2 linked regions of the Heyndrickxia acidicola genome follow. The protein of the gene in region 2 interacts with the protein of the main gene of each other region in a pairwise test. Links are inferred from orthologs where the notes say so. Each region holds a gene or a part of one and is shown on either strand. Other genes may lie near its edges.

Region 1 (5,185 bases), 1.6 Mb from region 2 along the record:
GATTTACTCATTTTTCTTCCTTCACCATCGAGTGCAAATCCGTGGCTTAAAATTCCTTTATACGGTGCCTTGCCGGAAACAGCAACAGAGGTTGTAAGAGATGAGTTAAACCAGCCGCGATATTGGTCAGAACCCTCCAAATATAGATCTGCTGGACGCTGAAGTCCATCACGTTCAACTAACACGCCCTGATGGGAAGAGCCTGAATCAAACCAGACATCCATAATGTCTGTTTCCTTAGTGAATTGGCCATTCGGGCTTCCAGGATGGGTAAAGCCTTCAGGAAGCAACTCCTTTGCTTCACGCTCAAACCAAACGTTGGATCCATTCTCACGGAATAATTCAGAAACATGCTCGATTGTTTCTTCTGTAATAATGGCATCACCATTTTCAGCATAGAATACCGGAATTGGAACACCCCATGCTCTCTGGCGGGAGATACACCAATCCCCACGGTCACGAACCATATTAAATAATCTTGTTTCTCCCCAAGATGGAACCCACTTCACTTCTTTAATTTGCTCCAAAAGCTCATTACGGAAAGCGTCGATTGAGGCGAACCATTGAGCAGTTGCCCGGAAAATAACCGGCTTCTTTGTTCTCCAATCATGCGGATATGAGTGGGTAAAGAAATTCAGTTTAAGAAGGGCGCCAACCTCTTTAAGCTTTTCTGTAATTGGTTTATTAGCCTCATCATAGAACAGTCCTTCAAATCCTGGAGCCTCCGCTGTCATTCTTCCTTTATCGTCCACGGGACATAAAACGTCCAAGCCATACTTTTTCCCAACAATAAAGTCATCTTCCCCATGTCCAGGAGCTGTATGTACACAGCCTGTTCCAGATTCAGTTGTAACATGGTCACCAAGCATGACTAAAGATTCGCGGTCATAGAAAGGGTGTTCAGCTGTAATATATTCCATATCGCGACCTTTGACAGTTTTCACCACTTCTGGCGACTCCCATTCAAGTACGTTGGAAACCTCTTCAAGAAGAGCTTCAGCCACAACAAATTTTTCATTATTGACCAAAACGACGGCATAATTTAAATCTGGATGCACTGAAATACCTAAATTAGCAGGCATTGTCCAAGGTGTAGTAGTCCAGATAATGATTTTTGTTTCATTATCCAGCACGCCTTTTCCATCTTTCACTTTAAAGGCGACATAAATGGAGGCTGAGCGTTTATCCTGATACTCAATTTCTGCCTCTGCAAGGGCTGATTCACTGGATGGAGACCAGTATACAGGCTTTAGTCCTTTATAAATATAGCCTTTGCTTGCCATTTCTCCAAAAACCTTAATTTGTTGAGCCTCGTATTCGGGCTTTAATGTAAGATACGGATTTTCCCAGTCACCGCGCACTCCCAGTCTTTTAAAGGAAGCCCTTTGGTTATCAACTTGTTCATAGGCATATTCTGCACATAGCTTTCGAAATTCAGCAACTGTCATTTCTTTTCGTTTTACACCCTTATTAGTTAATGCCTGTTCAATTGGCAGGCCGTGGGTATCCCAGCCAGGTACATACGGTGCGTTGAAGCCTGTCATGGATTTATATCTTACAATAAAGTCCTTTAATGTTTTGTTTAAGGCATGGCCCATGTGGAGATCACCGTTTGCATAAGGCGGTCCGTCATGCAAAATAAACAATGGCTTTCCTTGATTTCTTTCCTGAACTTTTTGGTAAATATTCATCTTTTCCCATTTTTCCTGAATTTCAGGTTCTCTTTTGGGAAGATTTCCTCGCATCGGAAATTCCGTTTTAGGCATCAATAAGGTATCTTTATACTCCATCTTTTACTCCTCCTAAATAAAACAACTAATTATGTTAAAATGAATCATCATAAGGCCATTACATATAATTGACAAAATTTTCTTTATGCATTCCTGCACTGATTAGGCTTCTGAATGTTCTTTATTACCCTAAAAACAAAAAAAACCTTCTCATCCACAAAGGGACGAGAAGGTTTCCCGCGGTACCACCCTGGTAGACAATGAATAGTCATTGTCCGCTTTATCATTCAATATCGAGAATGACCCGCTTTTATCTACTAACCAAATGGTTTTCAAGTCAAGAACTCATGGGTGATCTTCCAGCTGTTATCTTATGCCGGGCTTCCACTATCACCGGCTCGCTAATATAAGAATTAAACAGATATACTGTCCCAGTCATCGTTTAATTATCATGATTTTAAATTATTATATGTGACAGGTTTTTATCCCGTCAAGCCTAAATGACCGATTCTTTTTTTATTTAATCGCGTCCTCTTCCAAATCAAACTCTGTAGCATCTAACTCAAATTCCATAAGCGTATCCCAGTCATCACTTTTAAGAAGATCAAGCTGTGCTTCCACAAGCATTTTAAAACGGGTACGAAACACTTTTGATTGTTTTTTCAATTCCTCAATATCCAAGGCAATTTTACGGGCTTTGGAAAGTGATTCATTCACTATGCGGTCAGCGTTCTTTTCCGCTTCCCTAATGATAAGCTTTGCTTCCTTTTGAGCATTGCCTCTTACTTCTTCTGCTGCTTCCTGAGCCACAATAATGGACTTATTCAGCGTTTCTTCAATGGAAGTAAAATGGCCAAGACGTTCATTTAAAGAAGCCAGCCTTTCTTCCAATTCCTTCTTTTCACGAATCATCAATTCATAGTCTTTTATAATTTGATCCAAAAATTCATTTACCTGGTCCTCATCATAACCGCGAAAACCCTTGCTGAATTCTTTATTATGTATATCTAATGGCGTTAAAGGCATATTGCCACCTCCATAATAGTAGTTTAAATACTTACACTCCTGTTTTTCTCTTTAAAAGGATGTGCACTGAATCATCCTAATTTACAGAAGTTTTTACAGAGAAAAACGGGAAAGTAAAAATAGGCATTATGGCTAATTAATTTTTTATCGATAACACTTTCTTCACATATTTATATTATACTGAATTTCGACAGCTTTGGGGAATATCCTGCAAATTTAATCAAAATTATTTTAGGATGCCTGCAGTCAATCGCCATTTTTCTTTTTTTGTTTGGCCATCTATGGAAATAATTCGGCTTCTTCCATAGCCTCTTGCAGATAATACATCTCCTTCTTCGCATGTAAATGATGTTTGTTCCACCTGTTTCCAATTAACTTTAACGAGACCTCTTTGGATCAATGCCTGCGCTTTTTGGCGGGAAATATTATAAATGCTTGAAAGAATAACATCCAGACGGAGTGAACTGGCCGTAGTACTTACTTCCATCCACTCTTCTTGAGAATTTATCCTTTCTGCTAAAGACTTTTTGAGAAGCTTAACCGAAGCTTTTCCTATTTGCTGGACTTCCGAGATAATAAACTCGCATATCTCCTCTCCGGCAAAGAATTGAATCCTGTCTTGCCCTACCAAGATATCCCCGTATTTTTCTCTCTTTAACCCTATAGACATGAGAGTTCCAAGGATTTGCCGGTGTTCAATGGACACAAATTTACTTGGATAATCTATTTCAACTAAAGCGAGCTGGAAATCTTCTTCCTCTGGAACATAATAATCCGGAAAAAGCAGGACTCTTTTTCTCTCTGCACTTTCATATCCGCCATGCTCTTTTATTTTTATGTCATCATTCTTTCCTATAAGGGCATGAACAATAAGTTGCTGCCGAGGATCCAAAAAATCAGTCAACCTCGGAGAATAGGTATTCTCCACCGACTGCCGCCAATTAAGCACTTGATCTATAAACTCTTTTTCATCTGGTCTAAAATGCTGGTAAATTGTATCCAACCGGTTTCTTCTCCTTTACAAAATAAATAGTAAATGTATAGGTATAGGTCTGTTTAAGGACTTCGTACTGTTAAAGCTAATTCACGCCAACTGTATATATCACAGCTTTCCGCTTAGCTTAAGATTACAATAAAAATTTACTGGCTCAATAAGAAAAGGGCGCTTTTAAAAGCTGCCCTTTTTTAAAACCACTGAAATAGCTGATAGATTCCGTTCCTCGCTAAATCCAAAACGATAAATGCAACAATTGGTGAAATATCTATCATTCCAATTGGCGGTACAATCCTTCGGAAGGGTTCAAGATATGGCTCGCAAATCCGGGCGAAAAATTCACCTACCGTTGTATTTCGAAGGTTAAACCATGACATAAAAATGTAGATGATCAATACATATGAGTATATTTGAAGAATATATACTATTAGGCTCAGCAGCATTCCCATTTGGCTTACGACCACCTCGAATCATGCAAATCATTTTCCTGGAGCAATTCAGTAATATTTCCGGTTACTTCAACTGTGTCAGGAGTACATAAGAAGATATTGCTTCCCACTCTTTGGATATCTCCTCCTATTGCATAAACCGTGCCGCTTAGAAAATCAACAATTCTTAATGCCTGGTCATGCTGGATTCTTTGAAGATTTACAACCACAGAGCGATGGTTATTTAAATGGTCCGCAATTTCCTGTGCTTCAGCATAGACTCTTGGTTCTACCAAAATAACCTTACTCTGTTTTTGTACACTTTGGAGGCTGACAACATTCTGCCTTGGTGCCTGTGAAGAATTTACAGGCTGCTGTCTTTTTATCGTTTCCCTAATCGGCTCTTGAACAGGTTGCTTTTGTACCGTTTCTTCTTCCAAAATTTCATTTTCTTCCTCATCAAGAAGGAAAAAGGTTTTTAACTTTGTTTTTAATCCCACTTTTCACACCTCCTATTTTTAGCCAACCAAAGCCGTTCCAATTCTAATAAAAGTAGCTCCTTCTTCAATCGCAATTGTGTAATCATTTGACATTCCCATGGAAAGCTCCGTACAAGGGGATGCCGGTAATTGCAGTGACTGAATATCATTTTGCAGCTTCTTTAATTCCTTAAAGCATTTTCGGATGACTGTCTGGTCGTCGGTCAAAGGAGCCATTGTCATAAGGCCAATCACCCTGATTTTTTCAAACTTCTGTAGTTCCTTTATAAACTTAAGCACCTGATCAGGTTTAACTCCATGTTTTGTTTCTTCACCCGATACATTGACCTGGACAAAACAATTTACTGGCTCGGAAGCCCTTTTGTCAATTTCCTGTGCCAAAGATATTCGGTCCAAAGAATGAATATAAGCAACCTTATCAATTATATTTTTCACCTTTTTTGTTTGAAGTGATCCAATAAAATGCCAGATTGGCCTATCCTTCAGGATTTTCCATTTTTCAAGGAG
Region 2 (5,370 bases):
TCGGTCCGTTCTTTCTAAGCTGCTTTCGCTTCCAAACAAACCAAAGCTGCGAAGCAATAAAGATGGACGAATAAGTACCAGAAATTAACCCGATGAGCAAAGCAATAGCAAAATTCGTAAGAGAACTGCTTCCGAAAATCAGAATAGCCAGTGTTGTGATGACTACCGTCAGGACAGTATTGACTGAACGAGTAAGTGTCTGGCGAATCGATTTATTTACGACATCTGCCAGTTCATCTTCTGTTTTAATCCGTCCCTTCTTCCTTAGGTTTTCCCGGATACGGTCGAAGGTAACGATCGTATCATTAATGGAGTAACCTGCAATAGTCAATACGGCTGCAATGAAATTAAGATCCACTTCAAGCCTTGTTAAGCTGAAAATGGCGATAATGAAAAACACATCATAAAACAGGGCTACAATTGTCGCTAAGCCCATTAAAACTTCAAAACGGAGTGCGACATAAATAATAATACCTACAGCTGCGATGATAAGGGCAGAAATTGCGTTTTTAGCCAATTCCTTTCCAACCGTAGGTGAAACGGTACTGATGGAAGGCTCTGTTCCATACTCACTGGTAAAGTGGGAGTTCACCTTCTCTACATCACTCTTCGAAAGCATGCCTTTTAAACGTACAACTCCTGTGTCGCTATGGTTCCCTGCAAGCTCAATATCATCAGGCTGCAGGCCAAGTGCTTTAAAGTCTGATGTAAGCTTGGCATTCGTTAATGTTTGTGAAGAATTGACCTGTACACGTGTACCGCTTGTATAGTCCGTTCCAAGATTAAGCTTGAAAACGAAGCAAATAATTAAGCCTGCAATAACCAGAATTGCTGAGATGGCAAAAAAGATATTTCGGTGTTTCACAAAATCAAAACGATCAAATCTAGTAGGCAGATCCAGAGTATCAAAATTCTCAGAAAGGCTGTGAATAGCTGATTTTTTCACACCAAACCAGCCCGGTTTGTTTTTAAGCGCCTTACTGTTTACCCATAAACCAAGCAGCATCCTTGAACCGTACACAGCTGTTAAGAAGCTAAGAAGAATACTGATGATCAATAATGTTGCAAATCCCTTTACAGAGCTTGTCCCATAAATGAAAAGAACAATACCGGCAATAAGAGTTGTTACGTTTGCATCCAAAATGGCAATAAGAGAGGTTTTATTACCCGCTTTAAACGCACTGTTAATCGACTTTCCAACTTTAATTTCTTCCTTAATTCTTTCATATGTGATGATATTGGCATCGACTGCCATCCCGACCCCGAGAATCAGAGCGGCAATTCCCGGCAGTGTCAAAACGCCATGGATTAAATAGAAGATCAAAAGAATTAAATAAACATAAATGGTCAAGGACACAGAAGCAATCAGTCCTGGCAAGCGGTAGTAGGCAATCATAAACAGGAAGATGATAACAATTCCGACGATGCCGGCTGTAACGGTATCATGAAGTGCCTCTGCACCGAATTTTGCACCAACAGAAGTGGAATAAACTTCTTTCAGTTTCACGGGTAGAGCACCGGCATCTAATAAAGATGCAAGGTTTTGAGCTTCTTTCAGACTGAAATTCCCTTCTATGGTGACCGTATCTGTATTAAATACTTCGTTTACATTTGGATCTGAAAGGAATTTAGGATTTTTCTTGGTCACTTCTTTCTTATAAGAATCTTTTCCAGGAACAAAGTCCATCCAGATGACTAATTTATTGTTTGGTGCCATTTTGACGATTTTTTGCGTTACGGACCTAAACTTGTTTCGGTCTTTTAACTGAAGAACTACGTTAGGATCACCATTCTGGGTAAAGGACTGCTTAGCCTTCCCTTGCACCAGATCCGATCCATTCATTAATTCTTTATCGTTCACATCACGAAAAGAGAGATTGGCTTGAGTGGAAAGAATGTTTCTTGCTTCATTTTGATTCTTGACACCCGCTAATTGAACCCTGATGCGGTTATTTCCCTCTATTTGAATATTAGGTTCATTTACACCAAGTGAATTTACACGGCGCTGTAAAGTGTCCACGGTATTGGATAATGCGGCTCTATCGATTTTTTGGCCTTTAACAGCAGGCTGGACATCATATAAAACCTCAAAACCTCCTTGTAAATCAAGGCCGAGCTTAATTTTGTTCACAATCTGTTTGGTCGTTCCCCCAAATACGCCTGCAAGCAGTATAACAATGAGGAAAAAGGCAACGATCCGGCTTCTTTTTACCATTATGTATATCCCCCTAGCAAAATTAAAAAAACAAAACATAATTCCACTTAATCATTATTGTTGATATGCCTTTTCGTGCAATCAACAGAATACCATTATTATGAGGTAGAATAAAAAAAGTGTCAATTTATCTTTTAAACAGTCAAAATTAGCGTTTTTTCTTAGGATTCAGCAGAGCTTCGAGTTCATTGCTGTCTAAATCAGCAAACCAGTTTGGCGACCGGTAAGCTTCCACTGTAGCAAAGTTCATATAATCACCAGCTTTCAGTGAAAGGATATCGGAAACAAGCTCATAGATGTGCACGTCCTCCTTTAGGTTCTTCCACCTTTTTTTTATGAAATAATTCCAGATATCCCTTACTTCCACCTTCCCGTACCCTAAAATGGATAGCTCTTCAGCTTTGCTTTTCAGGGCTGGATAAAGCAAATCAAAATTCTTTTTATGAAAATACCGCTGTCCCTTCAACCCTTTAGCTCCTTTCAAAATGAACTTGTCATGGTTTGTCCATTACGGTGCATATACTTTTTATTGTATATGAAGATACCCTTTTTGAGAAGGTAGGTTATTATTATGTCAAAGTTTCTGAGGGGGACGATGATTCTCATGGCAGCTGGGCTCGTGACAAGGGTCCTCGGCTTTGTTAACCGAATTGTAATCGCCCGTTTTATTGGACCTGAAGGGGTAGGCCTCTTTATGATGGCGTTTCCCACACTGATGCTCGTCATTACCATCACACAATTGGGACTGCCTATTGCTATCTCTAAATCTGTCGCTGAAGCAAATGCGGCAGGTGACCGTATTAAAATTAAAAAAATCATGACAGTGTCTCTTGCAGTTACGGTAACCCTTTCTGCCATCCTGACACCTGCCCTTATCGTGTTTGCACCTCTGTTAACCAAATCCCTTTTTACTGATTCTAGAATATATTATCCGCTGATTGCCATAGCACCCATCATCCCAATAGTTGCGGTTTCAGGAGTTATCCGAGGCTATTTTCAAGGAAAGCAAAATATGAAACCGTTCGCTATATCACAGGTAATCGAACAGCTTGTACGCATCTTTCTGATAGCGATTTTGACAAAAACTTTCATCCCCTATGGAATTGAATTTGCTGCAGCAGGCGCCATGATTGCTTCCATTTTCGGCGAGCTTGCTTCACTGTTTTATATGTTTACCATGTTTAAGCTGAAAAAGAAATTCAGAGTAAGAAGTAAATTTTTTCAGGCTGTCCGAACAGGAAAAGAAACACTTTACGAACTTTTCAGAGTGGCACTGCCGGCAACTGGCAGCCGTTTTATTGGAAATGCTTCCTGGTTTCTCGAACCGATTGTCGTTGCAAAAAGCCTTGCCATTGCAGGGGTAGCTGCAAGCATTGCCACAAAACAATACGGAGCTCTGACAGGGTTTGCTCTTCCATTGCTCATGCTGCCATCGTTTGTCACACAATCCCTGTCTACTGCTCTTGTACCGGCTATTAGCGAAGCGAATGCCCAAAGGAACCATAAGCTCGTGGAATCTCGTTTAAATCAGGCCCTTCGTTTTTCTCTTCTTACAGGAGGAATATCTGTCATTCTTTTATATGTATTTGCAGAACCGCTTATGGCCTTCATGTATGGAACATCAGACGGAGCCCAATTCATTAAAATTATGGCCCCATTTTTTATCTTTCAATATTATCAGGGACCATTACAGGCGACCCTGCAGGCACTTGATTTAGCAAAGGCAGCTATGATTAACAGCCTGATTGGAGCCATTGTCAAGCTGGTCGTCATTTTCTCATTAACCTCACAGCCCAATTTCGGGATAAATGGTGCAGCACTTGGTATTGTAACCAGCATGCTGTTGGTCACCCTGCTGCATTATGCAACTGTTATGAAAAGGATCCAATTCACCATAGATGCAACCAGCCTGATTCTCTTTACTATTGTTACATTAGCATCGGGTTTCCTCGGCCATTGGTGTTATAATCATTTGTTTCAAAGCTATTCGGAAAATATTCGACTCGTATTAGGATTAATTATCACTTCTCTTCTTTACCTCTTGCTTCTCTTGATAACAAAGCAAGTAAACCGGAATGATTTGAAAAGAATTCCGATCATAAAAAAATTTATTTAAACAGGTTACTTTTTTTGCAGTTTCTGAGGGATCCGAAAAAATCAGCCTGCAGGATGATCAGGGCACTACCGAGTCTCTTCCAAACCCAATGTTGGCTAGAATCCTAAGTTAATTAAAAGAGAGATACGAGTCTTCTCCAATAAAAGCGCATTAGAGGGTGATCCTGCTGGAGCTGATAACGAGGGATGTTATTCCGCTTCCGGAAAGCAAGTACCTGCAGCGAAAATCATCCTGCAGGATGAATATGACGCATCCGATGTCCCAGTTAAAGCCCTATGTCAATAAGGGGGATTACTCTTTTTCATCCCTCTTATCAATATAAAATTCTCCATCCTGATAACTGCAAAATGAAATGTTGTCGATGTGCTCATATCCTTTGGATTTCAATTCTTTTCTCAGCCATTGCTCTCCTTTTTGTGCCGTCTTCAAATTTTCTTCCTGAATCACTCCATCTACAATAAAAGGCTGCGTATAAGTAATCGGGTGCTTTTTGGAAGAATCTTTTTTAATGACGGACAACTGACCGGATGTTTCTAATATGGCATACTCTACATCTGCAATATTATTGATGTCTTTTAGCCTCAATTGTGTCAGCAAATCATCAAAATTATAGCGCTGCTCCCTCATCGCTTTTTCGTCAATTTTCCCTTTTTTAATGATAATAGATGGTTTTCCATCAAGCACTTTTCGTACCTTTGAATGACTAAGTGACAAGAATGCCAGCCCTATTTGGATCAGCAGAAGAATTCCCATCGGCATTACTGAATTTACAAGTGGCGTTCCCGGCTCTTCAATGGCTAATACAGCCAACTCACCAATCATAATAAAGACCACAAGATCCAGCACACTTAATTCGCCTATCTCTCTTTTTCCCATTAAACGGAAAATAACAAGAATTACAGCATATAAAATCAATGTTCTACCAGCAATCAACAGTATAGTTCCCACTATGTTCTCTCCTTTATGTAAAAGCAGTATTCTTACCGCTCCGCAATTTTGTCCTACACTCTAGTGTGCTCTTAAACGGAAAGAACATGTT

The links.
Region 1: the proteins of A5N88_RS00915 (region 2) and A5N88_RS08385 interact in binary tests that used the Bacillus subtilis proteins (3 or more experiments, as listed by UniProt). The link is inferred for Heyndrickxia acidicola from one-to-one orthologs.

Annotation. Positions count from the first base shown.
Region 1 is NZ_KV440953.1:1,785,285-1,790,469, forward strand. The notes cover bases 1,002-3,914. They hold A5N88_RS08385 (DivIVA domain-containing protein), read right to left. Parts: upstream 2,757-3,914; coding sequence 2,247-2,756; downstream 1,002-2,246. Other genes in these bases: ileS (isoleucine--tRNA ligase), read right to left, coding at 1,002-1,790; A5N88_RS08390 (YlmH family RNA-binding protein), read right to left, coding at 2,983-3,759. Also shown: more of ileS, read right to left, coding at 1-1,001; A5N88_RS08395 (YggT family protein), read right to left, coding at 3,942-4,199; A5N88_RS08400 (cell division protein SepF), read right to left, coding at 4,205-4,678; A5N88_RS08405 (YggS family pyridoxal phosphate-dependent enzyme), read right to left, coding at 4,697-5,185. UniProt on the Bacillus subtilis protein: May act as a pilot protein, directing MinCD to the polar septation sites or by inhibiting MinCD at the midcell site of division. Required for polar localization of the chromosome during sporulation.
Region 2 is NZ_KV440953.1:212,597-217,966, reverse strand. The notes cover bases 1,023-4,012. They hold A5N88_RS00915 (post-transcriptional regulator), read right to left. Parts: upstream 2,682-4,012; coding sequence 2,364-2,681; downstream 1,023-2,363. Other genes in these bases: spoVB (stage V sporulation protein B), read left to right, coding at 2,787-4,012; secDF (protein translocase subunit SecDF), read right to left, coding at 1,023-2,215. Also shown: more of secDF, read right to left, coding at 1-1,022; more of spoVB, read left to right, coding at 4,013-4,331; A5N88_RS00905 (DUF421 domain-containing protein), read right to left, coding at 4,623-5,279. UniProt on the Bacillus subtilis protein: Required for post-transcription initiation control of the comE operon. Promotes the accumulation of its target comE mRNA to septal and polar sites.